2 regions of the Solibacillus sp. iso_87 genome follow, and region 1 is predicted to be linked to the other one. Evidence: a T-box and tRNA genes for the amino acid it is inferred to sense, from the RefSeq annotation. Region 1 holds a T-box; the other holds one or more tRNA genes.
What was found. A T-box is a leader RNA that pairs with one kind of tRNA and senses whether it is charged. The one in region 1 lies ahead of argS (arginine--tRNA ligase), so its partner is inferred to be a tRNA-Arg.

Region 1 (16,738 bases):
CTCAACATTCTCTTCCTGATTTTCCTTTTTTAAAATGGTCGCACCACATAATTGGGCAACTTGTTCCACGGCATCAAAATTCGGAACAACAAAATGGACAGCTTGGAGCGTTAAATCCCCTAAAGGATGTTTTGCTATAATACCACGGTCCGTTAGTTCTTTACGCCGAATTGTATCTGCTTCATCCCATTGAATGAAAAAAGGGAATTCAATTTTCGATTTCGGGTGACCAATATAAAGCAGTTGCCAGCTTACTTCAGATCCATCTTCCCGTTTTCTGGAATAGCGTTCCGGTCCAACTACTTCCAAACCGGCTTTTGCGAATAACTTCGCATCTTCTTCGATTGTCGTTGTACGAACCGCAAAACGCGTCAATCCGTCACGTCGGCGATTTTCTTTATAGCTCGCATGTAATGAATACTTCTTTTTGGCTGCTTCCTGAAACTTTTCCTCATTTTCAATGCCGATCAATTCAATATAAGCCAAATCAAAATAGCTTAGTGTATTATATGTACCCCACGCTTCATGACTTCCTCCCGGGACAACGTGGAGACCTTCTTCTTGGAGTTTTAACAATGTCTGTTCTGGATATGGGACAAAATGGACGAGATGATCGAACTGGTACATGCTTCAACCTCTTTTCAATATTAAATAGATTAAATATTCTAAATTATAACATATACAGGCAATTGAAAAATGAGCAAACTTTATTTAAGATATGACATTAATTAATGCAGTTGCAGCTGCCATTTTTCCGTCGATTTTAACTGTCTCCCCGGATTTATGAATAATATAATGGGCCTCCATTGCACCGTACAAAGATTTGGAGCTATTTGCGACCATATAATCCGCGTTTGCAGTCTCCATTCTTGCAGAAGCTCTTTTCAATAAAAACGATTCATCTTCTGTTGCTTCCAGTTTAAAGCCGATTAATGTCGTTTCCGGCGACCAGTTTTTAATTTGCGCCAATATTTTCGGCGCTTTTTTAAAATGGATAATTGGAGGTTCATCAGATGGCATTTTCCCTTTTTCAGTCAATTCATTACCTTGCTGATCGAACACTTTGTCAATAAGCCAGTCAGAGCCGGCCACAGCCATAATGACATAATCGATTTGCTCGCACTCAAGAATTGTTTTTAACTTGTCGCCTAAATCCTCGATTCCTTCAAATTTTATGAGCTGCATCTCGTTTTGATGTTCCGGCAGCTGTGTAAATACACCATGCATATAAATGACGTTTGCACCTTTTTCAAGTGCTGCTTCCGCTAAATAGCACCCCATCGTTCCTTTTGATAAATTCGTATGGCCGCGAACATTATCCCATTTTTCGAATGTTCCGCCACTCGTTATTAAAACTTTTTTTCCTGTTAGCATAGTTGTTTCCCCTTTTACTGTTCTTCGTTTTCCAGCCACTGTTTTAATATTTCCACAAATTTTTGCGATGCCGGTGAAAGCTTCTGCTTTGTCGACAGCCCGAGGATTCGGTAACTGTCCTGTACAAGAGGCAGTGCTTTAACAGTATCCGGCAGCATCGAAATCGCCATTTCAGGCAGTATGCTAATGCCTAGATTATGTTCCACCATTGATACGATGGCCTTTTCGTCATAAAGTTCAAAACGTATATTCGGAAATACACCATATTTTTCAAATGTTGTCATAACATCATTTGTCCCTTTATAAGAAGGCATTATAATCGGCGTTTCTTCAATTTCAAATAAATCGATCTCTGCTCTATCATATAGCGGACTATGCGACGACACAATACATAACAGAGGATCCCTTTTTAGCGGTATAAATTCGAACTGTTTAGAGCTTGTCCGGTTTAAAAATCCACAGTCGACTTCACCTTGTAATAGCCACTGTTCAATTTCATAGTAATCCCCTTCACGCAATTCAATGCGAATGCCCGGATATTCTGAATCCATAATATGTATGATGTTCGGCATCCAATGTGTAGAAATCGTCGATATTAGCCCAATTCGCACTGTCCCCTGGCTTACCCCTAAAATATTCGACGCGGTCTGTTGCAGATGTTCTTCCGCCAATAATACTTTGCGCATTTCATAAAGCATTTTTGTACCGTCTTCTGTCAATGTTACTCCTGTACGGTTACGATGAATTAAATTAAATCCAAATTCCTTTTCCAAACTTGAAACTGCATGACTTACGGCTGATTGTGTAAGTCCTAAAACCGACGCCGCTTTTGTAAAGCTATGTACTTCCGCCACTTTATTTAAAATCTCATACTTCACTAAACTCATGATAATTCACTCCACTACTCAATTTTAAACATGAATTATTTTCATATCATTCATTATAAACATTCGTTTTACTAATCACAACTTCCTGTTTATACTGTTTTATAACAGATCGGATTTGTAGATGATAACGCATTTTAAATCTATTAATCTTATAGTTAAATTTTTATTACATTACATATTTTTACTTATTATTTAAAACTTACTTTTTAGAAATGTGGTGACATCTTTGAGTTTACAAGGTAAAGCAAATATTTTAATGGTGATTGTTACAATGTTTTGGGGGCTATCCTATACGTTTATGGTCATGGGCCTGGAAAGTCTGGAAGCTTTTAATGTTGTAGCACTTCGATGCTTAATCGCATTTATCATTGCAGGGCTAATCTTTCTACCGAAGATGTTGCGTGTGAATATCAAAACGATTTTATATGCATCGGTTCAAGGCTTCTTATTGTTTACGATTTTTGCCTTATCTCTGTTAGGTCTTAAAACGACTTCAGCTGGTAATGCAGGCTTTATACTTAGTTTAACAGTTGTATTAGTACCAATCATGACGAGCTTTATTGAAAAAAGGCTTCCTTCACGAGCAGTAAGCTTCGCCGTTGTTGCTACAATGATTGGAATTACCGTTTTAACAATGAAAGACTCTATGACGTTCCAGACTGGAGATCTTTTAGTTGCGACCGCAGCAGTTTGCTATTCAATCTATTTAATATTAAATAGTAAGTTTACTAAAAATGTTGAATCCATTTCTTATGGAGTTTATCAGTTAGGTATTGCCGGCTTGTTTGGAGCAGTGTTCACCATGATGTTCGAATCTCCAATGTTCCCATCCAATTCTTCTAGTTGGATAGCTGTACTTGGATTAGGTATTATTTGTACCGCGTTTTGCTTTATCGCGCAAGCTGTTGTACAACAATACACTTCCCCTACACATACAGGACTGATTTTTTCTCTTGAACCTATTTTTGCAGCCATATTCGCGATGCTTTTCCTAGGGGAAGGATTAACTGCACAACTTGTGATTGGTGGCGCATTTATTTTAATCGGGAATACTGTTGCTCAACTCGAACAATTTATAGCAATGAAAAAAATCCCAGCACCTACTCACTCTGAAACTACGTTATAATAGGAAGAGACATCGCATCGAGCGTGCCATGTCTCTTTTTTTTTAGATTATTGATAGAATTAACTCTATTATTGTTCTATTTTTAAGTAAAGTTTAATATAATGTAAAATGCAACAATTTTTTCTGATAGTTCTAAAAACATAATCAGTTTTCATAATAACAATCTGACGTTATTATTATTAGTAGCAATACTGCGACATTAGTATTTAAAAGTTGTATTAAAGGAAGTGTTACAATGATTGGACGTAATGACCCATGTCTATGCGGTAGTGGAAAAAAATACAAAAAATGTTGTGAAGGAAAAAATCAAGTAACTTCACAAAACGTTTTCCAGGAAGAGATTGAAAACGTATTACAAACTTTCTATAGTAATTACCCAGAACGAAAAGATATCCGTGAATTTATGGAATTGGTTCGAAATTGGGCACCGAAATTAGAAAAGAAACTACACAAGGAATTAGTGGAAGCCGTTGCTTTGGACGAATATTTCTTCCATCAACGACCTGATATTTGGCAGAACTTTTTAGCAAAAACAGCTAAAAAAGTGCTTCGCCCATCTATGATCGAATTATTGAAATCATGGGAACAGCCGATTTTCTTCATCGGAACTGTTGAAGATGTGAAAGATAATTACTTTACAGCTATCTCTGCATTAACTGGCACAACATATCATATTCAGCGTGAAAGCCACAAATCAATCCCTCTAGGAATGCGTGTGTTCGCCTTTTTATTACCTGATGGTTCAAACAAGGAAAACCACGTATTAGCTGTCTCTACACTAATCTTCTTCCATAAAGAACATGCGATTTCTTTTGAACAGTTTACAGAAGCTTACAAAGCAAGCCGTTTACCTGTTGAGCAATTCACAAAAGAAAACCATTTATTATTATGGGAAGGCCTAGTTGAAAATGGCTATGAAGGCGAAGAGTTTACACCTTTCGAGCAGGAAGTCGTAGAACAGTTAAAAGCATTTATGGCGGAAAAAGCGATCAATAACGAGAGCTTCGTAGCAATGGTTGAAGACTACTTAGTCGAAAAACAGCCTACAGCACGTAAGGCAGGCGCTATTGCTGCCGGTGCAGTAAGATTCGGTCAGGATAACGATTTATTCGATCAAAAATTCACTGTAAAAGAAATCGGCGAAAGCTTCAGTGTTTCCCCATCCTCTTTAAATAAATATTATCAAGAATTAAATGCTTTCTATAATGAAAAGCAACTTGTTAATAGTTAATAAAAGCAAAAAAGCTACTTTCGAGACGTCGAAAATAGCTTTTTTATTTGCGCTGATTCTAAATAAGACAATAAAAAACAACTTGTAATATAGTAGTTATGCGCTACACATTACAAGTTGTCTCTCCCTTTTCAGCAATAGAAAGGTTATAAAAATGAAGAAATTTTTCAACGGTAACCACTCCGCTGAAGTCATTTACCAGTTAGAAATAAATCTGTACCAGAGATTTATACTAGGTAAATAAGAAATACTTAATCATTATATCAAAAAAACATTATTATTCAATAGTAAGATGAATGTTCTAAAATTATTTTTTTTCGGAAACTTTCATTATTTCTTTACCAAGAAACTGAAGCTGTTCCCCTACTGTACAAGATTCAATGCAGAAACGGTGTGCACCATGTTTACCGCGTTCTTTGCGAAGGTCCTGAATGACTAGACAATCAGCGCAGTACATATCCATTAATTCATCAATATCTTTCATAACATCTACTTTATTCAAGTCATGTACCTCCCGATAATTTGTTTTACTATTGTACGCTATTTTTTTATTTTCTCCAACTTACATGTATTTGTTATACTTAAACGAACAGAACATAAAAGGAGCGAAATTATGTTAGAAGTCTATATAGATGGCGCCAGTGCCGGCAATCCCGGACCTAGCGGGATTGGAATATTTATAAAAGGTGAAGGACAGCATGTAAAAATCAGTGAACCAATCGGCATTACAAACAATCATCAGGCCGAATTTATTGCCCTTTTACGTGGTTTGGAAGAAGCTTTGAAAATCGGTTCAACGTTTGTTTCAATGCGCTCTGATTCAAAAATTGTCGTAAGCTCAATCGACAAAGCATATGTGAAAAACGAGGAATTCAAACCTTATTTAGAGCAGGCACTCGCTTTAATCGAACAATTTGACCTATTTTTCATAAAGTGGATTCCCGATAAAGAAAACAAAGCAGCGGATGTTCTTGCCCGTGGAGCAATTTTAAAAAATACTTAGATACATGCACTTCACTGGAAAGTTCGGAAGCGGTAAATATAATTTTCTTTCCACAATCCCTATTTGATCCATCTTCTAACCGAAAACTCCTAAAACTAATTGTGGCAAAAAACGATCCATCTATCCCACTAATGGAATGATGAATCGTTTTTCTTATTGTTCTGTTTTATGTTTTTGACGATTGAGCAACAGCATATACAATGCGAATACGACAACTATTATGAATGCCGCAATGTAATACACATATTCATAGCCAAGATTCACAGCTACCATCCCTAATAAATACGAACCAATAGCAATCCCTATGTCAAACAGCGTAAAATAAGTGGCCGTAGCGTAGCCGCTGCGCTGGATTGTCGTTGCTTGAATACATAGTGACTGGAAACTTGTTGTTAACGTACCGTAACCTGCACCGATGAAGATTGCCGATAATAAGAACGGAATTTCCTGATCTGCATTGCCAAGAATAATCAAACCTAATGCAAAAATAAAGAACGACGGAATAATAACAAATTTCGCGCCCATTGTATCATAGATTTTCCCTGTGAATGGACGAATTGAAATCATCGCAACAGCAAATACCGCAAAGAAATAGCTGGCAACACTCAGTAAATCTTTCTGTTCCGCATAAAGCGATAAGAACGATAAAACACTCGCATAAGAAAACGCGACTAAGCTAGCGAGTGCGGCAAGCGGCAATGCACTTCGTTCAAATAAATCATTAAATGAAAATTTAAAGCTGCGGTCTGCCACGACTGGTTTTGACAAATCATTCGTCTGAATAGTTAATGCCAGCAAACTGCCTATCGCCACAAAGACAGATAAGGCGATAAACAACACATCAAATCCTGAATATTGAATAATGAGCAAACCGATAAAAGGACCGAATACAACAGCTAAATTTGTGGACATTGCAAAATAGCCCAATCCTGCTCCCTTACGTCTTTTTGGTACAATATCGGCAGCTAAAGAGCCTGATGCTGTTGTTGCAATACTAAACCATATTCCCTGGAAAAAACGAAGCGCCAGTAAAAGCAGAAATGGTTTAAAAAATAAGTATAATACCGTGCATGCAAAATATAGTATAAGACTGATAATTAGCAAACGCTTCTTGCCAAAAAGATCCAACAGTTTTCCACTGAAAGGACGAACAATAATCGCCGAAATTAAAAATACAGTTACGAGCAATCCCGAATCGTCATCCGATTTCCCTAATTCACCGATTGCATATAATGGCAATGTTGTAATTAATCCGTAAAACACAAGAAATATCGACATATTCGTAAAGAATAGACTTATAAATCGTTTCGTAAAAATTTTATTTGTTTGTTCTTGAAGCTCCATTTATTCTAACCTTCCATCTTTTTTAGTAATTGAATAAGGAGCGCCTGTTCTTCCTCTGTTAGATGCTCAGCCATTTTTCGCTCGAACGAAACGACAGATGCTTCAATTTGAGGAAATTGTTCCATTGCTTTGGTCGTTAAATCAATCATTTTTTCCCGTTTATCCGCTCCTTGAACCCTTTCCACCCAACCAAGTGTCTCCAGACGAGTGACGGTTCGCGTAACAGTCGGCGCTTCCACATCTAGGTATTTCCATATTGCTGTAAGTGTCATCGGCCCGTTTTGATGCAATAAAAAAAGAACCGTCCATTGTGAGCTGAATAGTCCATGTTGTTTTAAAACATCATTTAACTGTTTTACTAAATAACGATTTTGCTGAAAAAGTATATGAAATAACGGATTCATCGCAATCTCTCCTTATTTACCTAACTAAATAATTTACTTTCACTATTTTACGCCTATTAAAATTCTGTGTAAAGTAATTGAGATAAAAACGGCAAAAAAGAAGCATTTAAACTATGTTGCTAGCCTAAATGCTTCCCTTTATCTTCTGCTGTGCTCACGAATATTTAACAATGCACCAATCGCACCGGAAAATCCGCAATCCTTCAAGAAAATAGGTTTATGTTTTTTCAATATAGTATAATGTTCAATCACTTTTACAAGCTGTTCATTGTCGATTAGCGTTGAGCCGATATAAACGATATGCTCCGTCTCATATTGTACGGCAAGCTGGATACTTAATGTGGATATTACTTCACCGATTAGCCCTTGTGTTGTTGCAAGTACATTATTTTGTTCAAATTCACGTTGATCGGTAATACCGACCTTCCCAAAATTACTTGCAGTTAAATTACCGTCAATCGGCGTATCCATACCTTGATAAATATCTTTTACAAGCAAATCAATGCCTTCTCGCTTCCCTTTGAAAGCGTTTGCTTTAATTTCATCAAAATCTGAAATTCCGGTCATGATTGTCGAAAGTCCGATTAAAGTACCTCCTCCAACTCCTGTACCGCCAACTCTGGCATGTATATAGCCATCCATATAGTGAATCGATGTGCCTGTACCGATATTAGTAATAATACTTTGATCAATTGTGTGGCCTTCTTTCTCCAGCAAATAGCGCACACCTTTTAAAGTTGCTTCAAATTCAACAATATATTCAATCGACTTCATTGTTTTCAAGACGTCCAGCAATTGCTCTGTGCGTCCTCCAGTTAAGCCGATTTCTTCAACTTGAGGATGAGTTTCCAACCATTCTTTTACTAAATGCATTTCGTTAGATGGAAAGACCGTTAATTTAAGCTCCTGATGTTCATCTAAATAGGCAAGCTTTGTTAACGTACCCCCTGTATCAATTCCAATCCATGCTGACATAAATTAATCTCCTTTATTATCCCACGAGTGATTCGTCCCCCCCTATCATAACGTAATAGGAGTCGGCATTAAAGAAAAAATTCTCCTAAAAATGGAGAATTTATTATACTTGTATTATATTTTTCTCGATTAATGCACGTTTATAAAACTCAGTAACAAACATTTGCTCATACTTATTAAGCAAACGCAGAACCCTTGCCTCATATGTATTGGTTGGTTCATCATCCAAATTAAATCTTGCAATAATCTCTTCTTTTTTCAATAAATTTACTAATGTCATTACTTCAGTTTTCGGTAAAGTTACTTGATGTAATTTCAATATTTTTGACATTGAACGTAATGCCGTTCGTGAAATTAAAATTTTACCGTTCATATTCTCGGAAATTTGCTGCAAGAACTGTTTCGCCTGCGCATTCGGTTTAATCGAAATCTTTTCCATTGTCGTTGTTTCCCCATCTTCCCCTTGACGTTCTATCATTTGAACAGTAAAAGGAAGCTCATCACGAAAAGTTTTCATTGATTCAATCGTTATCCGATCATCCTCGATTTTGCAATTCGTTGCAGAAATGACAAGTTCGTATGTCGTTTCCAGCATTCGAAAATTAGTCAGTAATAAAATAAAATCATTCGTTTGCTGCTGTTCAATGAGCTGGTCTCCATCAACCTTAACAAAGATTGAGAGCAGACTTGCCGCATCGGCTAAAGCACGGTGCTGTGTTTCGTTTTCCAATCCAAGCTGCGCCATTAACCCTCCTAATGAAGGTTGCTCTTTTAAACCATTAGCAATCATATATTTTTGCTGAAAATCGATCATCGGATATAAGCAATCATTTTTTATGTAATTACGCGACAGCTCTTCTTCAAGCACTTTCCGATCAAATTCACCAAATGTCAAAAATACATAATCCTGCTTACACCAGTGTTTAAACTTATTAAAAGCTTCTTTAAAAGAAGGCGCATCAATTAGCTGTTCTGTAGTGATACCTGTCAGCTTTTGAATATGCGCATTCAGCTTTTTGAATTTATATGGCTGAATTAGCTGAGTAAACGTTTCTGTCGTACCATCCGGTAACCATTTAACCGCACCAATTTCAATAATATACTGCTTACCGCGTATAAGGGCGGCTTCTATATCTATACTTATATATGTTTTCGTTCGTCCCAAATTTTTCACCTACACCGAATCTATCTAAATTTAACAGGATATGATCTTCCTATTAAAGATTAACCTCTCTCATTGTATATGAAAATATAGGATATGACACGATAATGTTCGTTTATTCCACACAATTCGTGTTAAAAGGCTTGAAAAAATGTGATTTTCTTATAAATTCTTATCAATGCCATAAATTCACCTACAAATTTTCAATAATCTAATAAACGTTCGATGAACATAGCTTTAAGTTTTTCCCAATCTTCCAAAATGACACTATACATAACGGTATGACGAATGATTCCTTCTTTTCGAATCATATGATTACGCAAAACTCCTTCTTTCACTGCGCCAATACGTTCAATGGCTTTTTGTGAACGGTAGTTTTCGTGCCCTGTTTTAATTTGAATACGATTTAATTTAAGTACTTCAAAACAATATTGGAACAATAGAAACTTGCAATTTGTATTAATCGCAGAACGCCAAACACTCGGATTATACCAAGTCGCCCCTATCTCCAGCCGTTTATGGGGAAATGAAATATCAAGAAAAGATGTACAGCCTACAATTTTATCTGTTTTTTTATCGATGATTGCAAACATATACGAAATACCTTTTTCACGCTCTTTAATCGCATTTTCGATATAGTTTTGCACCGCTTCTTTTGAAAGCAACGTCACCGACATATGCTCCCAAATCCCATCATCATTCGCGGCATATGTGATTGCTTCGATATCACTTAATTGGACTGGTCTTAATTTGATGATTTCATTTTCTAATAGTATTTCTTTCATATAATTCTCCCTTTTCACTAAATCATATTTCAGCAATTATAAATAGTCGTTCGTCAACGACTCCTATTTCAGTTTTGTATAGAATGAACTTGAGATAGATTCCGCACAAATTCCGTGAACTTTTCTTCTTCCTCAATAAGCGGGTGGTGATTACTTTCAGCAAAGGTCGTCAATGTGGCATTCGCCAATAAATCTGCTGCTTCCACTGCAAATTCATATGGACATTGCGCATCGTATAAACCGCCATATATATAAGCTTTCGTTTTCACTGTTGGTAATTGCGGTCGCAAATCGAAGTCTGGCAGTTCTTTATATGAAAAATAATCCAATCTTTTCGAAACGGTTTTCCCGCTATTTGGACGGCTTATCATATTGTCATAGCTTTGTTCTTTATATAACGACATAAGCGCCCATTCCTTAGAGCCAGCTCTTCTTTGTTCGATTGTTGATAATGGATCACCCAGCATCGCTAAAATCTCAAGAATCCTTTTATTGTTAGGATTTTCCTTGCAGTAAATGCTTGCAGGATGATGCATGTATTCTGCAGAAGCACAAAGACCGCCCGCTACAATAAATTCCACACTTGCCGGGTGTAAAATTGCATAGTTTAATGCTAGCATCCCCCCTGTTGAATGTCCTGCAAACCCCCATGCAACATAATCCAATGCTTTACGGATTGCCTCCAGATCTTCTACGCTATCCTGCATGCCATAATTAAAAAAAGAAACATCATCCGTTGATTTTCCACAGCCACGCAAATTCACTAAATGCACTTTATAATACGGGACAAACATTTCCGCAAACCGATTTCCATTTGCATTATATTCACTGTATAAATGCGTCACACAGAGCGGTTTCCCCTCGCCTTTTGTAAAAACTTCGAATATTCCTCGCGTTGTTTCAATTAGCTGCTGTTCCCACATAGTCCCACTCCCTATTTTTCCAATATTCTAATAAATTTTCGCATAGTTAATGAGGGGATACAATGGCGATTCAATATTTTAACTATTTTTCTTTAGTAATATTGATAAATTACTTTGAATAACACTAATGTGAAGGTTTTTATAAAACATTGGAAGAATTATTAAATAGTAAGAAATAAATTGTTATAAAGAAAAGGGTTGAACTAATTGTCATTACATTATCAAGAATACGGTAATAAAAGTGCTTCTCTCATAATTTTTTTACACGGCGGCGGAGTAAGCAATTGGATGTGGGATAGACAAATTCAATATTTTACTCATTATCATTGCATAGTTCCAAACCTGCCTGAACATGGGTTAAACAATAATGAAATTCACTTTTCTATAAAAAGAAGTGCAGAAGAGATAATTAAATTAATAGAAGCAAAAGCCGGTGGTAAGAAAATAATTCTAATTGGTTTTTCTTTAGGTGCACAAGTAACTATCAAATTATTAAGCTTAAAACCAGAATTAGTTGATGTTGCAATTATAAATAGTGCTGCTGTCAGACCCCTTTCTCATATTAAAAAATTAATAAAACCTGCCCTTAGATTAACGTTTCCATTAATAAAAAAGAAATCGTTCTCTAAACTTCAAGCAAAGTCAATGTATATAAGTAAAGACAATTTTAAGAAATATTATGAAGAAAGTTGTCAAATAAAGTTAGACACCCTTGCTAGAGTACTTGAAGAAAACATGTCCTTTACAATACCTGAAGACTTTAGAAAGGCATCCGCAAAAATATTGGTTACAGTAGGTGAAAAGGAAAAAGCTATTATGAAAAAATCTGCAAAAGATATTGTAAAAGCCAATTCAAATTGTAATGGTGTTATTTTACCTGAAGTCGGACATGGTGTATCTTTAGCAATGCCAGATTTCTTTAACCACATGGTTGAAATATGGATCAATGAAGGTAAAGTACTAAAAGAATGTAAAGTTATCAGTTAAAAATATTGAATTTGCATCGACCATAAACAAACAAAAGGATTTCCTTAGCGCATCCTTTTGTTTTGAATAATGGTCTCCAACTAGCCTTTTTCTAATTACATACTTTCCGGTGATTGGATTCCTAGTAACTTCAAACCATCCTTTAATACGGTTGCTACTGTAAAACATAACTGCAAACGGTTTTCCCGCAACTCATCTTCTACTAATATCTTTGTATTTGCATAATATTTGTTGAACATCCGTGCTAATTGCAATACATATTTCGCAATTAAGGAAGGATCCACTTGTTTGAAACTGTCTGTAACCACTTGTGGATATTGTTGCAACAGCTGAATCACAGCCCAAGCCGAATCTTCTAATACTTTTACGGGTATTTCCTTATTGGCTTTATATTTTGCCTTTTCTAAAATTGAATGGATACGGGCATGAGTGTATTGTACATATGGACCTGTTTCGCCTTCAAAATTCAACATTTGAGTTAAAGAAAATTCGATATCGTTTAAACGGAAGTTTTTTAAATCATTAAATATTACCGCGCCAATTCCTACTTGCTCAGCAACAGTTTGTTTATTATTTAACGTTGGATTTTTTTCCTCTATATTTCTGGTTGCTGTTTCCACTGCTTCTTTTAATACGTCCTTCAATAAAATGACTCTACCTTTACGAGTCGACATCTTTTTTCCGTCTTTCAACATCATTCCGAATGATACATGCTTCAGATTTTCCGACCAAGAATAACCCATTTTCGAAATTACTTGAAACACTTGTTTGAAATGCAGTGTTTGTTCATTCCCTACTACATAGAAAACTTGGGATGGTTCATAATGCGCCTTTCTATAAAATGCTGCGGCTAAATCACGGGTTGCATATAATGTTGCACCGTCCTGTTTTGTTATTAAACAAGGTGGCATGTCTTCAAGCTCAACAACGTTTGCGCCATCCGACTCGGCAAGTAATTGCTTCTTATTTAATTCATCAACAACATACTGCATTTTGTCATTATAAAAGGCTTCCCCCTCATACGTATCAAACTCGATATGAAGCTGATCATAAATCTGCTTAAATTCTTGTAAAGAGGCACTTTTAAACCAAGTCCATAATTCCATTGCCTGAGGCTCCTTATCTTCGATCGCTTTAAAAGCTGATCTCGCTTCCTCATTTAGTTTTTCATTTGATTCTGCTTCATCATGGAACTTCACATATAGCTTTAAAAGCTCTTCAATAGGTGCTTGTTCAACTCGTTCTTTATCTCCCCACAATTGGAATGCGACAATTAATTTACCAAACTGAGTACCCCAGTCGCCAAGATGATTTATCCGAACGACACTGTATCCGTTTTTTTCTGCAATATTTGCAAGAGCATTGCCAATTACAGTAGATCGAAGATGTCCCATGGAGAATGGCTTTGCAATATTCGGTGATGAATAATCGATTACTATGTTCTTTTGCTGTGTTTCTTGTTGTCCGTATGACTCTGGAGCTACCATTATTTGGGTAATGACGTCTCTCGTCACTTGCAGCTTATTTAAAAATATATTTTTATAGCCTCCAACAACTTGTACTTCCTGTATGAGCTCACTTTTAATCCTTTCGCATATTTCCTTAGCGATAACGTTCGGTGATTTCTTTAATGTTTTAGCAAGCATAAAGCATGGAAAAGCTACATCCCCTAAATGCTGATACTTTGGCTTTTCCAGTAGTTGTTCAATTTCATCATTTGTTATTATTTTTTGTGGCAAAGCCTCTTGAATAATTGATGCAATTTTTTTATACATGTTATCCCCTCCCAATATAAAAAGCCCCCGTCTCTAAAAATAGAGACGAGAGCTTCGAATTCCCGTGGTACCACTCTAGTTGCCACAAATTGTGACCACTTTCCATTTTTAACGAGGTGATTCCCCGGCAGATCCTACTCATGTTCAGACCGCTTCTCCAAAGTGCGCTTCATTTACATATTTTGCACCAGGCTCACACCAATCCCCAGCTCGCTTTCCAAAACATCTGTAAATTACTGTCTTTTTCATCGAATTTTAAATTTATTGAATTATATCCATTAAAGGTGACTATTGTCAATATAATTCCTGTGATTATTAGATAATCTGAGACGAATATTAGACAATAGCGATTTTATTTTAGAAAATCATTGGAAATAAATGAAGGTAACTCAAATTTTCCTTTACTAAACGGGGGTTCCTAAACCTCTTATAACCGATATTATAATAATTGATACGTTTATTAGAAGATGCTTGTGATAGAAGATCTCAACCACTTATTCGAACAATTGACAAATATATTAGAAGATAAGGATTTTATTAGAACTTTTTAAAATATATTAGAACAATCCGCTAGTTTATTAGAAAATTGCTCTACCATGAGGGAAAGCATAAAAAAACTACTGAAATCATCGTCTCAGTAGTTTTAGTTCAGTAAGCCTTTAGCAGCGGCATAACTTACATTTATTCATTTCCCTTAGTTTCAGGGATGTTTGAGAAAAATTTGCGTCCAATAAAGGTTTGAACAATTAAGAATAACCCTCCGACTGCCCAGTACAGTGGGAGTGCAGCCATCGAAGACAATGAAATAATGACAATCATAATAGGTGATACGTAAATCATCAGTTTCATTTGATTCTTCTGAGCTTCTGGTACGGTTTGAAGCGATACTTTTGCTTGTACAAAATAAACGACACCTGCAATGGCAGTCATCCAAATATCTGTAGAGCCAAGGTCAAACCATAGGAATGAATGTGTTTTAATTTCAGTCGAATACAAAATAGCATAGTATAAGCCCATAATAATCGGCATTTGTATAAGCGCTGGTAGGCAGCCCATATTTAACGGATTAATATTATGTTCTTTGTAGAGCGACATCATTTCCTGCTGAACCGTCATTCTTTCTTCCGGAGTTTTTGCTGCTTTTAAACGTGTCTGGATATCCTCCATTTGCGGACGGACTAAATCCATTTTCACTTTCATTGTAGCTTGACTGCGGTAAGTTTTAAGCATAAACGGCATTAGTACGAGACGAATAATTAAAATAATAGCAATAATAGCTAAACCATAACTGCCGTTAAATAATTCACCAAATGTGTTTAACGTCCAATCCATCGGACGTACAAATGTTGAATAGAAGAAGCCTTCTTTGTTTTCAACACTTTCACAGCCTGCCAGTAAAAGTGGAACAGTTAGAAGGAAAACGCTAAGTTTTAAGTTTTTCATAGTTCACCTGCTCAACAATCTTGTAATTCGTTTATATCTTAAAATATTTTTCAAAAAAAGAACAGTAATTACTCTTATAAAAGTTAAGTTTTTTTAATATGAACGTAATAAAACTTAATTTTATTTACATATTTCAATCTATTCCCCTGTTTCAGGAAGTCACCCTTCCCTATGATTTCTTTAACAGGCTCCCTATGGCCCGGATTGCCTGATGTTTCTCGACTACTTCAATCAGTTGCAATGAGTCCTGTTGAATTCCCGCATTTAATGTATTGGCTGGCGGGTTATTAAGTGTTACAACGTGTATTCCGTAATCTAACTTTTCTATCGTCATTGTTTCAAGGTTCATCCGTTATCCTCTTTATCGTGGGGCCATGCGAATCGCACCATCGAGCCGAATCGTTTCACCGTTTAACATTGGATTTTCAAAAATGGCCTTTACTAAATGCGCATATTCATCCGCTTCACCTAAACGGGATGGGAATGGAATTTGTTTTCCTAACGCTTCCTTAAGCGCTTGAGGTGCACTGTTCATTAAAGGTGTATCGAAAATCCCCGGTGCAATCGTCATAACTCGGATGCCATAGCTTGCCAGATCCCTTGCGATCGGCAATGTCATCCCTACAATTCCACTTTTAGATGCAGAATAGGCAGCCTGACCGATTTGCCCATCGAATGCCGCTACAGAAGCTGTATTTACAATAACCCCGCGTTCCCCGTGTTCATTCGGTTCATTTGTCGTTATGGCAGCTGCCGCTAAACGGATGACATTAAATGTACCGACTAAATTAACTTGAATAATAAAGTTAAATTCATCTAATGGAAATATACCTTTTCTGCCTACTACACGTGTCGAAGTACCAAGACCGGCACAGTTTACAACACCTTGGATCGAACCGTACTTTTCTACAGCACCGTTAATCGCTGCCTGTACGTCTTCTTCCTTCACAACATTCGTTTTATAAAATAGGCCATTTATTTCATCAGCAACCGCTTGACCCTTTTCTTCATTTAAGTCCAAAATGATCGGATAGCCTCCAGCAGCTGCAATCTTTCGTGCAGTCGCTTCACCTAACCCTGATCCTCCACCCGTAACGATAATTGCCTTTTGGTCAAAATTCATTATTAATCTCTCCTTATTCGTGTTCAATCTTTAACCTATTTGCCATTTTTGGATAAGCAATTCGCGACCCGTCCATACCGGCATGATCTGAGTTCTAGTTCATGTACTGAAGTTTAAGAACTCCGACCAACCGACCGCTTCTTATTTAGGCAGTGCATTCTTATCCAAGTTTTTCAGTGCTGTCTTTAAAATCTTA
Region 2 (16,738 bases), 1.8 Mb from region 1:
GTTGTTCCTTCCATCGGTGCCTTCGTATCAAATGCAACAACGATACGCGTATTATGATTTTTTTGGAAGTTATATTTTAGTAAGCCATTCCCCAGATTCCCGACTCCTATTAATGCAACATTCATCGCCTCGTCCTGGTCCAGAGTCTGACGGAAAAATTCGAGTAAATACTGGACATCATATCCATATCCCTTTTTACCGAGTGCTCCAAAATAAGAAAAGTCACGTCGAATCGTAGCCGAATCTATTTTCATCGCATCACTTAATTCCTGTGAAGAAATACGCTTTTTACCTTCAGTTGCGAAGTTTTTCAAAAATCGATAATAAAGAGGAAGTCTTTTTGTTGTTGCTTGTGGAATTTTTACTTCTTGTTTCACACATTCTCCTCCTATGTACATTTGGAAATCTTTCTCAAATAATGCCTCCATAAATGACCTACATGATTTAATCACGTAGTTGTCGCCAAGCGATATGTCACGCTTAACATGAACCCCACTCTTTGTGCAGAAGCAAGTTAATCTTACTAAACAAGGAGCGACAAGTAAAGTATCCATCGTTGCGTACAATGTTCCCATCCATTAAACTAAATAGGAGAAACTGAGGTGTAAACATGATTGTCTTACAAGTAAATCAATTATATAAATCCTTTATTACAGATGAAATATTAAGCGGTGTAAAACTAGAAGTACAGCACCGTGATCGTGTGGCATTAGTAGGACGAAACGGTGCCGGCAAGTCCACGCTATTAAAAATAATTGCCGGACAAATGAGCTATGACTCTGGTGAAATTATTATTCCAAAAGATATTCAAGTCGGCTATTTAGAACAGCATGCAGGCATCGACTCTGAACTTTCGATTTGGGACGAAATGATGACAATTTTCGCAAACTTGCAAAACCAGGAACAAACGCTGCGTCAACTTGAACAGCAAATGGCCGATCCTGCAATATATGAAGATAGCGAACAATATACACGCATTATGGCGGAGTATGATCAGTTGCAGCATGATTTCAAAGATGCAGGCGGTTATCAGTATGAAGCCGATACCCGCTCTGTTTTACATGGGATGCAATTTTTCCCTGAAGATTATCAAAAGCCGATTCGCTCTCTATCCGGCGGACAACGGACTCGCCTAGCCCTCGCTAAGCTTCTTTTGTCAAAGCCCGATCTCCTTATTTTAGATGAGCCGACCAACCATCTGGATATTGAAACACTGTCATGGCTGGAAGGCTATTTAAAAGGTTATGATGGCGCGATTTTAATCGTTTCGCATGACCGTTATTTCTTAGATCAGGTCGTGTCGATTGTTTACGAAGTGTCCCGTACAAAAGTGTCGAAGTATGTAGGGAACTACAGTGCCTATTTAGATGAAAAGGCAAAAAACTATGAACGTGATTTAAAAATGTATGAGCGTCAAATGGATGAAAAGGCCAAGCTCGAAACATTTATCCAAAAAAACCTTGCCCGAGCTTCAACTACAAAAATGGCCCAGTCACGTCGCAAAGTGCTGGAGAAGACAAGTTGGATGGAATCTCCTGATGGCGATGAAAAGAGTGCCAACTTCGGCTTTACAATTGAGCGCCAAAGCGGAAATGACGTGCTGTCGGTGGATAATTTAACGATCGGTTTTACGGACAAGGCTATTTCCAAAAATATTGGGATGCGCGTCTTTAGAGAAGATCGTATTGCACTTGTTGGTCCAAACGGTGTTGGGAAATCTACCTTATTGAAAACAATCGTTAAAGATATCGAGGAACTGGCCGGGGATATCCGTTACGGTACGAATGTTCAAATCGGTTATTATGATCAGGAGCAGGCGAAACTTCATTCGAATAAATCTGTTCTTAGTGAGCTTTGGGATGAATGGCCATTACTGAATGAAAAGGATATCCGCAACATTTTAGGTCGCTTCCTATTTAGTGGAGATGACGTATCAAAAACAGTAAACTCCCTATCAGGTGGAGAAAAGGCGCGACTTGCACTTGCGAAGTTAATGATGCAAAAATCAAATTTCCTAGTACTTGATGAGCCGACAAACCATTTAGACTTGGACAGTAAAGAAATATTGGAAAATGCCTTAATCGATTATCCCGGTACACTACTATTCGTCTCGCATGACCGTTATTTCATCAACCGTATCGCTACTAAAGTCGTTGAACTCTCAGGCTCAGGTTCGTTTGAGTATTTAGGTGACTATGATTATTATGTGGAAAAGAAAGAGGAGCTTGAAGAATTAGCTGCAATGAAAGCCGCAGCAATTGAAAAAAATACGGCTGAAACGACTGTTCAAACAAAGACTACATCGATGATCGACAAGGACGCGAAAAAAAGAGAACGTCAAATTCGTCGTGCAATTGAAGATATCGAAAAGCAGATGGGCGCTTTAGATGAAAAAATCGCCATCTTCGAAGAACAACTATGTGATCCTGACGTTTATTCAGACCATGAAAAAACATTAACAATTCAGTCTGAACTGAATGATGTAAAAGAACAGCATGAAGTATTTGAAATGGAATGGCTTGAACTAAACGAAGAGCTTGAACTGCTATAATTAAAGGAGTGTCCATCAACATATGGACACTCCTTTTTTATATGTGCATGGAAAGTCTGTGTCTACAGAAACATATTTGTTGTATTGCTATTGTATAATATTAAATCTTTCTATCATCCTATCTACATAATAATCATATATATAGGTCAATACGCCAAATTTCTACAAATTTCTCCACAATTTTATTCACAATACAAATCTAGTAGTATCAACATATCAACATAGTTTTCCACATTATCCACATTTAAAATCAAAGTTATACACATTGTTGTGTGAAAAAGACACTACTATATATAGATAAGTCACATGTTTTCCACAAGTTATACACAGTTTGTGTATAAGTACGCATGTTCGCAAGTTTTTTTGTGGGTATTTAACTTTATCTGTGGATAATTTTCAGAAAAGTTGAACAGTCAATAAAAACTTGTTATAAATGAGATTTATCCATCATAAATTACTAGATTCGACTTTTTTATATTATTGAAAGAAAACAAATTAAGAAAAATTTATTTCCTTAACAAAAAAAGCATGAGAAAAGAATGTACTACTACATCTTTTCACCATGCTTATATACCCTATTTCCAGCTTAAGAGTTCCATCCCAGGGCGCCCATTCATTGCTAAATTACCTCGAACCCCTGCTTCATACATTTCATATGCAGCTGCACCGATCATTGCTGCATTATCTGTACATAATTTTAAAGGCGGTACATAAAATGGAATACCTTCTTCTTTAAACGCATGTTCCAATGCTGTGCGTAGTCCTTTGTTGGCTGATACACCGCCAGCTGCAATTACTTGTTTTACCTGAAATTCACGCGCTGCTCGTACTGTCTTACCAGTCAATACTTCCACTACACTATCTTGGAAGCCTTTTGCAACATGTTCGGCAATGATTTCTTCACCGCGCTGATCCATATTATGTTTATAATTAATCACTGCAGATTTCAAGCCGCTGAAGCTAAAGTCGTATGAATCTTCCTCCAACCAAACACGCGGGAAAGGAACGGCTTCAGTCGCATCATGTGCAAGACGGTCAATATGAGGACCACCCGGATATGGCATATTCAATACGCGGGCTACTTTGTCATATGCTTCACCTGCAGCATCATCACGTGTTTCACCGATAACTTCAAACGAACCATGTTCACGCATTAGGACAAGCTCTGTATGTCCACCTGAAACAACGAGTGCCAACAGCGGAAATTCCATTGGCTGTACTAGGTTATTCGCATAAATATGCCCGGCAATATGATGTGTCCCGATTAATGGCAAGCCGTGAACAAAAGCGAAAGCCTTAGCCGCATTAATACCAATTAACAAAGCACCTACTAGTCCCGGACCTTCAGTTACGGCAACAGCTGTTAATTCTTTCGGTTCCATATTTGCCTGTTTTAATGCTTCTTCTAAAACAATTGTCATTTGTTCAACATGGTGACGTGATGCGATTTCCGGGACAACCCCGCCGAAACGCTTATGACTGTCAATTTGCGATGATACAACATTCGAAATAATCTCTGTCCCATTTTTAATAATGGCTGCTGCTGTTTCATCACAACTAGTTTCAATTGCTAATATATAGTTATCCATTATAAATTCACCCACATTACTAACGCATCTTCCTGGTTGTCCGTATAGTAGCCTTTACGAAGACCTCCATCTTGGAAACCAAGTTTGCGATATAAATTTTGTGCAACAGTATTTGTTACACGTACTTCTAAGCTCATGACATCCATATTTGCTTCTTTCGCTACTCGCATCGCTTCACGCATAAGTGTCTCACCAATACCTTGACCACGTACAGATTGTACAACCGCTACGTTGGTAATCTGTGCTGCATCAATAACGAGCCAAATTCCACAGAATCCGATAATTTCACCTTTGTCGTCTTCCGCCACTAAATAATGGGCAAATTGGTTTTCGGTCATTTCGTAATAAAAGGAATCCAATGTCCATGGTGTAGGAAATGATGCAAGCTCAATTTTATGGACAGCCTGAACATCATCTATTGCCATTCTGCGATACTGTACCATTAAAGTTGCTCCTTTTTCTGTTCCTTTATCCAATTCGCTTCCGCTTCTGCAATACGGCGATATTGGGGAACAAAAGCATGGACAGCCTCAACTGTCGGTAATGGCATTTGTTGTGCTAAAGCAATTAGTTCGGATGCACGCGGTAAATTAATTGTAAATGATGCACGGATAGCAGAATCCCCTAACACTTGCTGAATTCTTTCCATGTACAAATCGACATCTGTCCCGACAAATAATATTGGTCGATCTAATTGCTGAAGCTTCTGTAATAATCCGTCGATATGATCATGATGATCTTCAACAAGCGGATGCATAGTACCTGCTTCATAAACACCGGCATATACATTTTGACGACGGGCATCGATTAATGAACAGATTGCATAGTTCGCAACTCGGGCATTTGCAGCCAGTGCTTTTAGGCTTGATACACCTACCAATGGCTTTTGCAATGACCAGGCCAAGGTTTTGGCAAGAGTGACACCAATTCGGACTCCTGTATAAGAGCCGGGACCTTCAGAAACGGCAATCGCATCGATTTGTGCCGGTGTTAAGCCTGCCTTATTTATAACTTCTTCAATTGCCGGCATTGCACCAACTGAATGTGTCAATTTTATATTTTGCACGACTTCTGCAATTACTTTATTATCTTGTACTATGGCGACAGAAAGCGGTGCATTTGCTGTCTCTATTCCTAACCAAATCATTTTAATAACTCCTCACAAAGACGAACATACTTTTCGCCTATCGGTTTCAATACAAATTTGCGTTTCGTTTCGTCGATGCGTGTAATTTCAATTGCTAAACGCTCTTCAGGCAAATCTTCCTGTATAAGATGTGCCCATTCCACAACTGTTACAGCATCCCCATAAAAAATTTCTTCCCAGCCTAAATCTTCATCGCTATCTTCCAGACGATATACATCCAGGTGATTAAGCGGAATACGTCCTATATATTGCTTCATAATCGTAAATGTTGGACTATTGACTGTTCGTTTTACGCCAAGCCCTTTTGCAAAGCTCTGTGTAAATGTCGTTTTGCCAGCACCTAAATCACCTTCAAGTGTAATCGTATACTGTGGCTCGACTAATTCTGCCAGTCTCATCGCAAGCGCTTGCGTTTCTTCCAGTGTATTTACATCTTTTTCAAATCTCATCTGATTGCTTCCTTCCACAAAAAAATCCATTATCTCTAGTTTACTTGAACTGAAGCAATTGTTCAAAATGTATCACTTTTAGATTGGTTCTTACTCAACTACGTTAATATAAAGTAGCTGTGAAAAAAAGAAAAACACTCATTTTTTCTGAGAAAAAGTGAATGTTTCAGGACTTCCCTTTATTTGATTTTCATTTCTCGAGATTGTTTAGGCTAATGGAGAAATACTGTGAGCATCCCCACGCTTAACCTCATTTTCCGCCGATCACTAACGCTTTGAGTTACCTTTGCGTTCCACTACTTCTTTTTTTACCAATACATCATCCTCAAATTTTAAGCGATATCCTTTCGTCAGCAGAATTTCGTCATTCCATTCATAAGTACCGTTATTAATTTCCTGACCGGCTCCTCCTGAAATGTGGACTACTTCTAAATAAGACATCCCTTCTTTTACTTTATCATACTCTTCTTCATTCATGTATTTTTGCCAAACATATGTATTACTTTCTTCTATCTCTAAAACTTCATCCTGACAAGCTGTTATTAGCATTGCCAGCAACATAACGAGACAAATAGACAGGAAGACATAAAAAGCCTTTTTATTCATTCGTATCCCCCCTCAATATCCTTATGAAACCATTCCCGAAATTAAGCGGTTCAAACATTACCAATAGGAAAAGGAGAATACGAACGTATTCGCATCCCCCTTATTTAAATAAACTAAAATTTTTTATATTCTTTAAATAATCTTTACTGATTTATATACCGGGAATCCAACCTGGTCTTGACAGGATTTTCTCCATTAAAGGACCAGGAATTACAGTATCAATTTTTTCATCATAAGCTGTTACAACGTTTTCCTCATTCTGTACCTTTTCCACCCAATGCGGCTCAATTAACAAGGCACGACCAAGTGCGACTAAATCTGCACCTAACTGTAATGCATGTTCTGCTTCTTCACGAGTATAAATTGATCCGACACCAATTAATGGTTTACGTCCATTTAACAAGCTGTGAATTACAGAAATACGGTTTTGTTGTCCGTTTTCATAACGATGTGTTTCAGATTTGAAATCTCCAAGTGAAATATGCAAATATGTTAACGCTGTTTCCGCTAATTTATCTACTAATTTAACTGTATCATCCATTGTAATACCATCTTCTTCAGGCTCTTCCGGGCTGAAACGGTAACCGACGATAAATTTTTCATCCGCATATGTGTTTTTAACTTTAATTACTTCATTTACCACTTCCAATGGGAAACGTAATCTATTTTCAAATGTTCCGCCGTATTCATCTGTTCTTTTATTAGTAAAGGCAGAGAAATACTGTTGAATTAAATACGTATTTGCACCATGGATTTCAACGCCGTCAAACCCTGCTTCAATTGCTCTTCTTGTCGCTTCCGCATAAGCTTTAACCATATCTTTAGTTTCTTCAAGAGTTAATGCGCGAGCTTCTTTTTCCTCAATTGTAACAGCTGTACTCGCACTTACAACATCTCCATTTGGTACTAAATGTTGATAAGATTGTCGACCGCCATGATGAATTTGTAAAACCGCTTTAGCACCGCCTTGTTGAATAGCCTGTGCAATTCTTCGCAAGCTTGGAATATAACGATCTTCATGAGCGGCAATTTGTCCTGGGAATGCTTTACCGTTTGCTGCAACGTATGCGCATGCTGTAATGATCATTCCAGCTCCTTCAGCACGTTCTTTATAATATGTGATTTCCTCATCGGAAACAGTATCATCTTCATTTGCAGAGTAGGTTGTCATAGGTGCCATAACTAAACGATTTCGTAGTTCAACCTCTTCATTCAATTTAAACTTTTCAAAAAGTGCTTTCATTACAATTCCTCCCTTTTGCTATGTATGTACTTTAACGAAACTGCATTTTATTTTCAAGTTAGAGGTCCTCATTAATTTAAATACAACAAAAAAACCACTGATTCCTCAGTGGTTTTGCGTGTGCGAAGCGACGTCCTACTCTCACAGGGGGAAGCCCCCAACTACCATCGGCGCTAAAGAGCTTAACTTCCGTGTTCGGTATGGGAACGGGTGTGACCTCTTTGCCATCATCACTTCACTATGAAAGAATTTCATTCTTTCAAAACTGGATAAACGTTCATTGAAATGGTGCAATAAAATGTGGTTAAGTCCTCGACCGATTAGTATTCGTCAGCTGCATGCGTCACCGCACTTCCACCTCGAACCTATCTACCTGATCGTCTTTCAGGGGTCTTACTTACTTGCGTAATGGGAAATCTCATCTTGAGGGGGGCTTCATGCTTAGATGCTTTCAGCACTTATCCCGTCCATACATAGCTACCCAGCGATGCCTTTGGCAAGACAACTGGTACACCAGCGGTATGTCCATCCCGGTCCTCTCGTACTAAGGACAGCTCCTCTCAAATTTCCTACGCCCACGACGGATAGGGACCGAACTGTCTCACGACGTTCTGAACCCAGCTCGCGTACCGCTTTAATGGGCGAACAGCCCAACCCTTGGGACCGACTACAGCCCCAGGATGCGATGAGCCGACATCGAGGTGCCAAACCTCCCCGTCGATGTGGACTCTTGGGGGAGATAAGCCTGTTATCCCCGGGGTAGCTTTTATCCGTTGAGCGATGGCCCTTCCATGCGGAACCACCGGATCACTAAGCCCGTCTTTCGACCCTGCTCGACTTGTAGGTCTCGCAGTCAAGCTCCCTTATGCCTTTACACTCTACGAATGATTTCCAACCATTCTGAGGGAACCTTTGGGCGCCTCCGTTACCTTTTAGGAGGCGACCGCCCCAGTCAAACTGTCCGCCTGACACTGTCTCCTACCCCGCTAAGGGGCATGGGTTAGAAGTTCAATACAACCAGGGTAGTATCCCACCGACGCCTCCTTCGAAGCTGGCGCTCCGAGATCTCTGGCTCCTACCTATCCTGTACAAGTTGTACCAAAATTCAATATCAGGCTACAGTAAAGCTCCACGGGGTCTTTCCGTCCTGTCGCGGGTAACCTGCATCTTCACAGGTACTATAATTTCACCGAGTCTCTCGTTGAGACAGTGCCCAGATCGTTACGCCTTTCGTGCGGGTCGGAACTTACCCGACAAGGAATTTCGCTACCTTAGGACCGTTATAGTTACGGCCGCCGTTTACTGGGGCTTCAATTCACAGCTTCGCTTGCGCTAACCGCTCCTCTTAACCTTCCAGCACCGGGCAGGCGTCAGCCCCTATACGTCACCTTACGGTTTTGCAGAGACCTGTGTTTTTGCTAAACAGTCGCCTGGGCCTATTCACTGCGGCTTCTCTAGGCTATGCACCCAAAGAAGCACCCCTTCTCCCGAAGTTACGGGGTCATTTTGCCGAGTTCCTTAACGAGAGTTCTCTCGCACACCTTAGGATTCTCTCCTCGACTACCTGTGTCGGTTTGCGGTACGGGCACCTCTCACCTCGATAGAGGCTTTTCTTGGCAGTGTGAAATCAGGAACTTCGCTCATACGAGCTCGTCATCACAGCTCAACGTTAAAGTATGCGGATTTGCCTACATACACGCCTTACTGCTTGAACACGCGCAACCAACGGCGTGCTTACCCTATCCTACTGCGTCCCCCCATTTCTCAAACGGTGAGGAGGTGGTACAGGAATATCAACCTGTTGTCCATCGCCTACGCCTATCGGCCTCGGCTTAGGTCCCGACTAACCCTGAGCGGACGAGCCTTCCTCAGGAAACCTTAGTCATACGGTGCATGGGATTCTCACCCATGTTTCGCTACTCATACCGGCATTCTCACTTCTAACCGCTCCACCAGTCCTTCCGGTCTGACTTCAACGCTGTTAGAACGCTCTCCTACCACGCATACTCAAAGTATGCATCCACAGCTTCGGTGAATCGTTTAGCCCCGATACATTTTCGGCGCAGCGTCACTCGACCAGTGAGCTATTACGCACTCTTTAAATGATGGCTGCTTCTAAGCCAACATCCTGGTTGTCTAAGCAACGCCACATCCTTTTCCACTTAACGATTACTTGGGGACCTTAGCTGGTGGTCTGGGCTGTTTCCCTCTTGACTACGGATCTTATCACTCGCAGTCTGACTCCCGTGTATAAATATCCGGCATTCGGAGTTTGTCTGAATTCGGTAAAGCGAGATGCCCCCCTAGTCCAAACAGTGCTCTACCTCCGGTATTCTCAATCACGAGGCTAGCCCTAAAGCTATTTCGGAGAGAACCAGCTATCTCCAGGTTCGATTGGAATTTCTCCGCTACCCACACCTCATCCCCGCACTTTTCAACGTGCGTGGGTTCGGGCCTCCAGTGAGTGTTACCTCACCTTCACCCTGGACATGGGTAGATCACCTGGTTTCGGGTCTACGACCACGTACTAATTCGCCCTATTCAGACTCGCTTTCGCTGCGGCTCCGTCTTCTCAACTTAACCTCGCACGTAATCGTAACTCGCCGGTTCATTCTACAAAAGGCACGCTATCACCCATTAACGGGCTCTAACTACTTGTAGGCACACGGTTTCAGGATCTATTTCACTCCCCTTCCGGGGTGCTTTTCACCTTTCCCTCACGGTACTGGTTCACTATCGGTCACTAGGTAGTATTTAGCCTTGGGAGATGGTCCTCCCGGATTCCGACGGAATTTCACGTGTTCCGCCGTACTCAGGATCCACTCTGGAGGGAATGAACTTTTGACTACAGGGCTTTTACCTCGTTTCGCGGACCTTTCCAAGTCGCTTCGTCTAGTTCATTCTTTTGTAACTCCGTATAGAGTGTCCTACAACCCCAAAGAGCAAGCTCTTTGGTTTGGGCTCTTCCCGTTTCGCTCGCCGCTACTCAGGGAATCGAATTTTCTTTCTGTTCCTGCAGGTACTTAGATGTTTCAGTTCCCTGCGTCTGTCTTCAACACGCTATGAATTCACGTGAAGATACTATCCGATTAAAGATAGTGGGTTCCCCCATTCGGAAATCCCCGGATCAAAGCTTACTTACAGCTCCCCGAGGCATATCGGTGTTAGTGCCGTCCTTCATCGACTCCTAGTGCCAAGGCATCCACCGTGCGCCCTTATTAACTTAACCAAAAGTTAACACTTGGATATAATCCAAGATTTAAGTTTACACGTCAATTGCTTGACTTGTTTAAAAATCTATAAAATAGAAATTTGATTTATTGCTTTCAATGTCGTTTTATCCAGTTTTCAAAGAACAAAGGTTTTGAAGTGTTCCATTCATTTAAGAATGAACCTTCAAAACTGAACAGCAACCGTTAATGTTTCATTCCCCAAGGGAATGATTCCGAAAAATCCTTAGAAAGGAGGTGATCCAGCCGCACCTTCCGATACGGCTACCTTGTTACGACTTCACCCCAATCATCTATCCCACCTTCGGCGGCTGGCTCCAAAAGGTTACCTCACCGACTTCGGGTGTTACAAACTCTCGTGGTGTGACGGGCGGTGTGTACAAGGCCCGGGAACGTATTCACCGCGGCATGCTGATCCGCGATTACTAGCGATTCCGGCTTCATGTAGGCGAGTTGCAGCCTACAATCCGAACTGAGAACGGTTTTATCGGATTAGCTCCCCCTCGCGGGTTGGCAACCGTTTGTACCGTCCATTGTAGCACGTGTGTAGCCCAGGTCATAAGGGGCATGATGATTTGACGTCATCCCCACCTTCCTCCGGTTTATCACCGGCAGTCTCCTTAGAGTGCCCAACTGAATGATGGCAACTAAGAATAAGGGTTGCGCTCGTTGCGGGACTTAACCCAACATCTCACGACACGAGCTGACGACAACCATGCACCACCTGTCACCGTTGCCCCCGAAGGGGAAACTATGTCTCCATAGTGGTCACCGGGATGTCAAGACCTGGTAAGGTTCTTCGCGTTGCTTCGAATTAAACCACATGCTCCACCGCTTGTGCGGGCCCCCGTCAATTCCTTTGAGTTTCAGTCTTGCGACCGTACTCCCCAGGCGGAGTGCTTAATGCGTTAGCTGCAGCACTGAGGGGCGGAAACCCCCCAACACTTAGCACTCATCGTTTACGGCGTGGACTACCAGGGTATCTAATCCTGTTTGCTCCCCACGCTTTCGCGCCTCAGTGTCAGTTACAGACCAGACAGTCGCCTTCGCCACTGGTGTTCCTCCAAATCTCTACGCATTTCACCGCTACACTTGGAATTCCACTATCCTCTTCTGCACTCAAGTTCCCCAGTTTCCAATGACCCTCCCCGGTTGAGCCGGGGGCTTTCACATCAGACTTAAGGAACCACCTGCGCGCGCTTTACGCCCAATAATTCCGGACAACGCTTGCCACCTACGTATTACCGCGGCTGCTGGCACGTAGTTAGCCGTGGCTTTCTAACAAGGTACCGTCAAGGTAGCGCCAGTTACTACGCTACTTGTTCTTCCCTTGCAACAGAGTTTTACGAACCGAAATCCTTCTTCACTCACGCGGCGTTGCTCCATCAGACTTTCGTCCATTGTGGAAGATTCCCTACTGCTGCCTCCCGTAGGAGTCTGGGCCGTGTCTCAGTCCCAGTGTGGCCGATCACCCTCTCAGGTCGGCTACGCATCGTTGCCTTGGTGAGCCGTTACCTCACCAACTAGCTAATGCGCCGCGGGTCCATCTTATAGTGACAGCAAGACCGTCTTTCAACTTTCAAACATGTGTTAAAAAGTGTTATTCGGTATTAGCCCCGGTTTCCCGGAGTTATCCCAATCTATAAGGTAGGTTACCCACGTGTTACTCACCCGTCCGCCGCTAACGAAAATTTGGTGCAAGCACCAAAAGTTCGTCCGCTCGACTTGCATGTATTAGGCACGCCGCCAGCGTTCGTCCTGAGCCAGGATCAAACTCTCCATAAAAGTAGTTTGAAAGCTCATTTGCTTTGCTAGCGATCCAACTTCGTTGGAAGTTGGAATCTATTGTTTGCTTCATTTAAGAAGCTTGTTTCATTAACGTTGCTTGTTCAGTTTTCAAGGTTCATTTTGTTGCCTCAAGTGACAACTTTTATATCTTATAACATCTTCTTTTAGATGTCAACAGTTTTTTAATAAAAACTGGAGCGGGTGATCGGAATCGAACCGACAACATCAGCTTGGAAGGCTGAGGTTTTACCACTAAACTACACCCGCATTATATTATAGTGAATTATGGCGCGCCCGACAGGAGTCGAACCCATAACCTTCTGATCCGTAGTCAGACGCTCTATCCAATTGAGCTACGGGCGCCGGGAATTTTTGGTGCGGCCGAGAGGATTTGAACCTCCACGGGGTTGCCCCCACTAGGCCCTCAACCTAGCGCGTCTGCCATTCCGCCACGACCGCTTCATCCGACAATAATTATTATACATCTCTGAAATAATTTGTCAACATGAAAACTGGTGAGCCATGAAGGACTCGAACCTTCGACCCTCTGATTAAAAGTCAGATGCTCTACCAACTGAGCTAATGGCTCTAAATGGCTGGGGTACCTGGATTCGAACCAGGGCATGACGGAATCAAAATCCGTTGCCTTACCGCTTGGCTATACCCCAAAAATGGCGGTCCCGACCGGGATCGAACCGGCGATCTCCTGCGTGACAGGCAGGCATGTTAACCGCTACACCACGGGACCATTAGTAAATCATCATTATTAAAATATACGTGGTGACCCGTACGGGATTCGAACCCGTGTTACCGCCGTGAAAGGGCGGTGTCTTAACCACTTGACCAACGGGCCGTTAATGGCTCCGAAGGCAGGACTCGAACCTGCGACCTGCCGGTTAACAGCCGGATGCTCTACCAACTGAGCTACTTCGGAATAATTACTTCGTTGCGACATCATCTTGTCGACTTTTACTATTATAGAGAGCGATTTCCGTTTCGTCAACACTTTTCCTAAAAAAAATTAAAGGAAAAATCTCTTCCTATATATAGAGCAAAAATCATATTCTCTAAAAAACAACATAAATACTGTATACCATTATTCACTTACTTTTAAACATCATTTCTAAAATTATTTTTCACTATGGAGAAATTTAATTTTCCCTTTGCACATACTGCAACAGTATTTTTTTACATTCATTTTTCTTTTTCTTTTATATATTTGTCCGCAGTTCGTACAGCTATATATATGTATTGTCTTTTGTTTCGGCTTTTCTTTAGCCTGTTCCAATGTAGAACAAAAACGTGGTGCGCCTACTTTTTTCAATAGATTTCGAAAATCTGCATCACCATGCCTATAACCCATCCCTAAAATATGAAGATGATAGTGGCAAAGTTCATGTAAAATAATACCCTTTAACTCTTCTATGCCAAAATGATCATATAGTTTTTTATTAAGTTCGATATTGTGGCTGCTCAACATATACCGACCGCCCGTCGTTTTCAAGCGACTATTAAAATAAGCTTTATGAATAAACGGTCGATTAAAAAAGTCATTTGATAACTGTTCCACTAATTTTTGTGCCTGTTCGTCCGTCATATGCCAACCCCCTTAAGTTAATAAAAAGCGCATATTCAGCTATGCGCTTTTTATTATAATTGAAAATCCTGCTCTTTTACACGCTATGTTGATTTTCAGGAGTTAACATCGTTAAAGAAATACGACCTTTATTTGCCTCTACTTTTTCTACCCAAACCGTCACGATATCCCCGAGGGAAACAACATCTAGTGGATGTTTAACACGACCTTTTTGCAATTTGGAAATATGGACAAGTCCATCCTGCTTAACCCCAATATCGACAAACGCTCCAAAATCAACGACATTTCGAACAGTCCCTTGCAGCTCCATTCCAACTTGCAAATCATCCATTTGAAGTACATCTGTTTTCAGTAACGGTTGCGGGAAAGCATCACGAGGATCACGGGTAGGTTTCATTAATGTATCGACAATGTCTTTCAACGTAACTTCCCCTACTTCTAATGACTCACCTAATGTTGTTAAATTTAACTTGCTGATCGCTTCTTCGGCTTTTGCCGTTCCGACATCCTTTTTCGTTAATCCTGCTGCCTCCAATACAGCTTCCGCTAATTTATAACTTTCCGGATGGATACCTGTAGCATCTAACGGATTTTTGGCATCTGCAATACGCAAGAAACCGACTGCCTGCTCATAAGTTTTAGCACCCAATCGCGGGATTTTTTTCATTTGTGCACGGGATGTAAATTGTCCGTTTTCGCTACGCATCGTTACAATATTTTCCGCTACCGTTTTCGAAAGTCCAGATACATATTGTAAAAGGGAGGCCGAAGCTGTATTTACATCTACCCCAACTTGGTTAACCGCTGTTTCCACAATAAACGTCAGTGATTCTGCGAGCTGCTTTTGCGAAACGTCATGCTGATACTGTCCTACACCGACTGCTTTCGGATCAATTTTTACAAGCTCTGATAATGGGTCTTGTAAACGACGGGCAATCGATACAGCACTTCGTTGTTCCACCTGTAAATCCGGAAACTCCGCTCGTGCCACTTCGGAGGCAGAATATACGGATGCCCCTGCCTCGTTGACAATAACATAAGCAATGTTTCCGTCTACTTCTTTCAGCAGTTCCGCAATAAACTGCTCTGTTTCACGGGAGGCTGTCCCGTTTCCAATCGCAATAATACTAATCGGATATTTCTTTAATAAAGCCTTCACTGTTGCTTTCGCTTTTGAAGGATCCGACGTAGTGTGAGGATATATAACGCCCACTTCAATCATCTTGCCCGTTTCATCGACTACCGCTAATTTGCAGCCTGTTCTGTATGCAGGGTCTACACCAAGAACCATTTTACCGCGCATTGGTGGCTGTAATAGTAAGTTGCGTAGATTTTCCGAGAAAATATGAATCGCTTGAGTTTCTGCTTTTGATGAAAGTTCTGCTCGAAGCTCATTTTCAATAGATGGTTTAATTAATCGTTTATAGCTATCCGCAATTGCCAGCTTTACTTCATTTACAGAAGGGCCTACAAAATTTCTAGGAATAAAATGATTTTCCATTTGTGTTGTGGCTTTATCGATTGGAACTTCAATTGCTGCACGTATCACTTCTTCTTTTTCACCGCGGTTTACAGCCAGTATTCTGTGGGGTGCAATTCGGTGAACAGGTTCCTCATATGCGTAATACATTTCAAATACTTGTTTTTCATCTTTTTCCGCGTTTTTTACCGTTGTTACAAGCTTGCCTTCCCGCCAGGAAAGGGTACGCAGCTTTTCGCGAACTGCAGCATCATCGGCAAATCGCTCTGCTAAAATATCTCGTGCCCCAGCCAATGCATCTTCAATTCCAGTAACACCTTGTTCTTCACTTATATAAGGCGCCGCCATTTCTTCCAACGTACGCTTTTTAAACTTTAACAGTTCTTCAGCTAACGGTTCCAAACCCCGTTCTTTGGCGATCGTTGCTTTTGTACGGCGCTTTTGTTTAAATGGTCGGTACAAATCTTCTACGCGTTGAAGAACCGTTGATGCTTGGATTGCTGTTTGTAGTTCTTCCGTTAATTTACCTTGCTCATCTATTAGGCGCAGCACTTCTTCCTTTCGTGTTTCGAGCTGTTGTATGTAATGGTAGCGGTCTTCCACTGCCTTAATTTGAACTTCATCAAGTGAACCTGTCATTTCTTTTCTGTAACGTGCGATAAAAGGTACTGTGTTACCTTCTTCCAGTAGTCCAATAACCGCTTTTGCTTGTTTTGGTTCCACTTTCGCATCTTTTGCAATTATTTGTAACATTTTTTGTTGATCCATCATGCCACTCCTTTAAATTTCGAACTTTCTTTTAGTGTACCATTCCATTTGTATTGTTTCCCAAAAAAGCGTTGAATTTATGCATGAAAAAAGAGCCTACTAATTTATGCTAGTAGACTCTTAAACTTTATAATGAGACGCCGCCACTTGCTGTAATGGCGTCTTGTAATTTTTTAATTGCTTTACGTTGAATTCGTGAAACGTGCATTTGGGATATACCGAGTCTTTCTCCGGCTTCCTTTTGACTAAGCTGTTCCAAATAAGTTAATTGGATAATTTGTCGCTCACGT

Region 2: it has a tRNA-Arg gene. The T-box ahead of argS (arginine--tRNA ligase) is inferred to sense a tRNA for this amino acid. The anticodon was not compared.

The regions. Positions count from the first base shown of each region.
Region 1 is NZ_CM149656.1:1,480,361-1,497,098, reverse strand. It holds gene AC0VXV_RS07345 (VOC family protein) at 1-627, opposite strand, end outside; gene AC0VXV_RS07340 (phosphopantothenoylcysteine decarboxylase domain-containing protein) at 712-1,374, opposite strand; gene AC0VXV_RS07335 (LysR family transcriptional regulator) at 1,389-2,261, opposite strand; gene AC0VXV_RS07330 (DMT family transporter) at 2,488-3,387, shown strand; gene AC0VXV_RS07325 (YecA family protein) at 3,623-4,618, shown strand; gene AC0VXV_RS07320 (zinc-finger domain-containing protein) at 4,926-5,120, opposite strand; gene AC0VXV_RS07315 (reverse transcriptase-like protein) at 5,232-5,621, shown strand; gene AC0VXV_RS07310 (MFS transporter) at 5,775-6,965, opposite strand; gene AC0VXV_RS07305 (MarR family winged helix-turn-helix transcriptional regulator) at 6,971-7,369, opposite strand; gene coaW (type II pantothenate kinase) at 7,508-8,344, opposite strand; gene AC0VXV_RS07295 (3'-5' exonuclease) at 8,448-9,518, opposite strand; gene AC0VXV_RS07290 (GNAT family N-acetyltransferase) at 9,710-10,291, opposite strand; gene AC0VXV_RS07285 (alpha/beta fold hydrolase) at 10,360-11,214, opposite strand; gene AC0VXV_RS07280 (alpha/beta fold hydrolase) at 11,422-12,201, shown strand; gene argS (arginine--tRNA ligase) at 12,297-13,976, opposite strand; T-box leader at 14,015-14,234, opposite strand; gene yidC (membrane protein insertase YidC) at 14,658-15,419, opposite strand; gene AC0VXV_RS07265 (hypothetical protein) at 15,589-15,768, opposite strand; gene AC0VXV_RS07260 (3-hydroxyacyl-CoA dehydrogenase) at 15,781-16,542, opposite strand; gene AC0VXV_RS07255 (AMP-binding enzyme) at 16,684-16,738, opposite strand, start outside.
Region 2 is NZ_CM149656.1:3,599,236-3,615,973, forward strand. It holds gene AC0VXV_RS18365 (redox-sensing transcriptional repressor Rex) at 1-377, opposite strand, end outside; gene AC0VXV_RS18370 (ABC-F family ATP-binding cassette domain-containing protein) at 611-2,551, shown strand; gene tsaD (tRNA (adenosine(37)-N6)-threonylcarbamoyltransferase complex transferase subunit TsaD) at 3,127-4,140, opposite strand; gene rimI (ribosomal protein S18-alanine N-acetyltransferase) at 4,140-4,583, opposite strand; gene tsaB (tRNA (adenosine(37)-N6)-threonylcarbamoyltransferase complex dimerization subunit type 1 TsaB) at 4,583-5,287, opposite strand; gene tsaE (tRNA (adenosine(37)-N6)-threonylcarbamoyltransferase complex ATPase subunit type 1 TsaE) at 5,284-5,736, opposite strand; gene AC0VXV_RS18395 (hypothetical protein) at 6,004-6,342, opposite strand; gene AC0VXV_RS18400 (NADH-dependent flavin oxidoreductase) at 6,494-7,585, opposite strand; rRNA gene rrf (5S ribosomal RNA) at 7,708-7,823, opposite strand; rRNA gene AC0VXV_RS18410 (23S ribosomal RNA) at 7,886-10,814, opposite strand; rRNA gene AC0VXV_RS18415 (16S ribosomal RNA) at 11,046-12,600, opposite strand; tRNA gene AC0VXV_RS18420 (tRNA-Gly) at 12,797-12,870, opposite strand; tRNA gene AC0VXV_RS18425 (tRNA-Arg) at 12,890-12,966, opposite strand; tRNA gene AC0VXV_RS18430 (tRNA-Leu) at 12,977-13,062, opposite strand; tRNA gene AC0VXV_RS18435 (tRNA-Lys) at 13,117-13,192, opposite strand; tRNA gene AC0VXV_RS18440 (tRNA-Gln) at 13,197-13,271, opposite strand; tRNA gene AC0VXV_RS18445 (tRNA-Asp) at 13,276-13,351, opposite strand; tRNA gene AC0VXV_RS18450 (tRNA-Glu) at 13,382-13,456, opposite strand; tRNA gene AC0VXV_RS18455 (tRNA-Asn) at 13,462-13,537, opposite strand; gene AC0VXV_RS18460 (SprT family protein) at 13,733-14,200, opposite strand; gene AC0VXV_RS18465 (Tex family protein) at 14,277-16,448, opposite strand; gene sigB (RNA polymerase sigma factor SigB) at 16,576-16,738, opposite strand, start outside.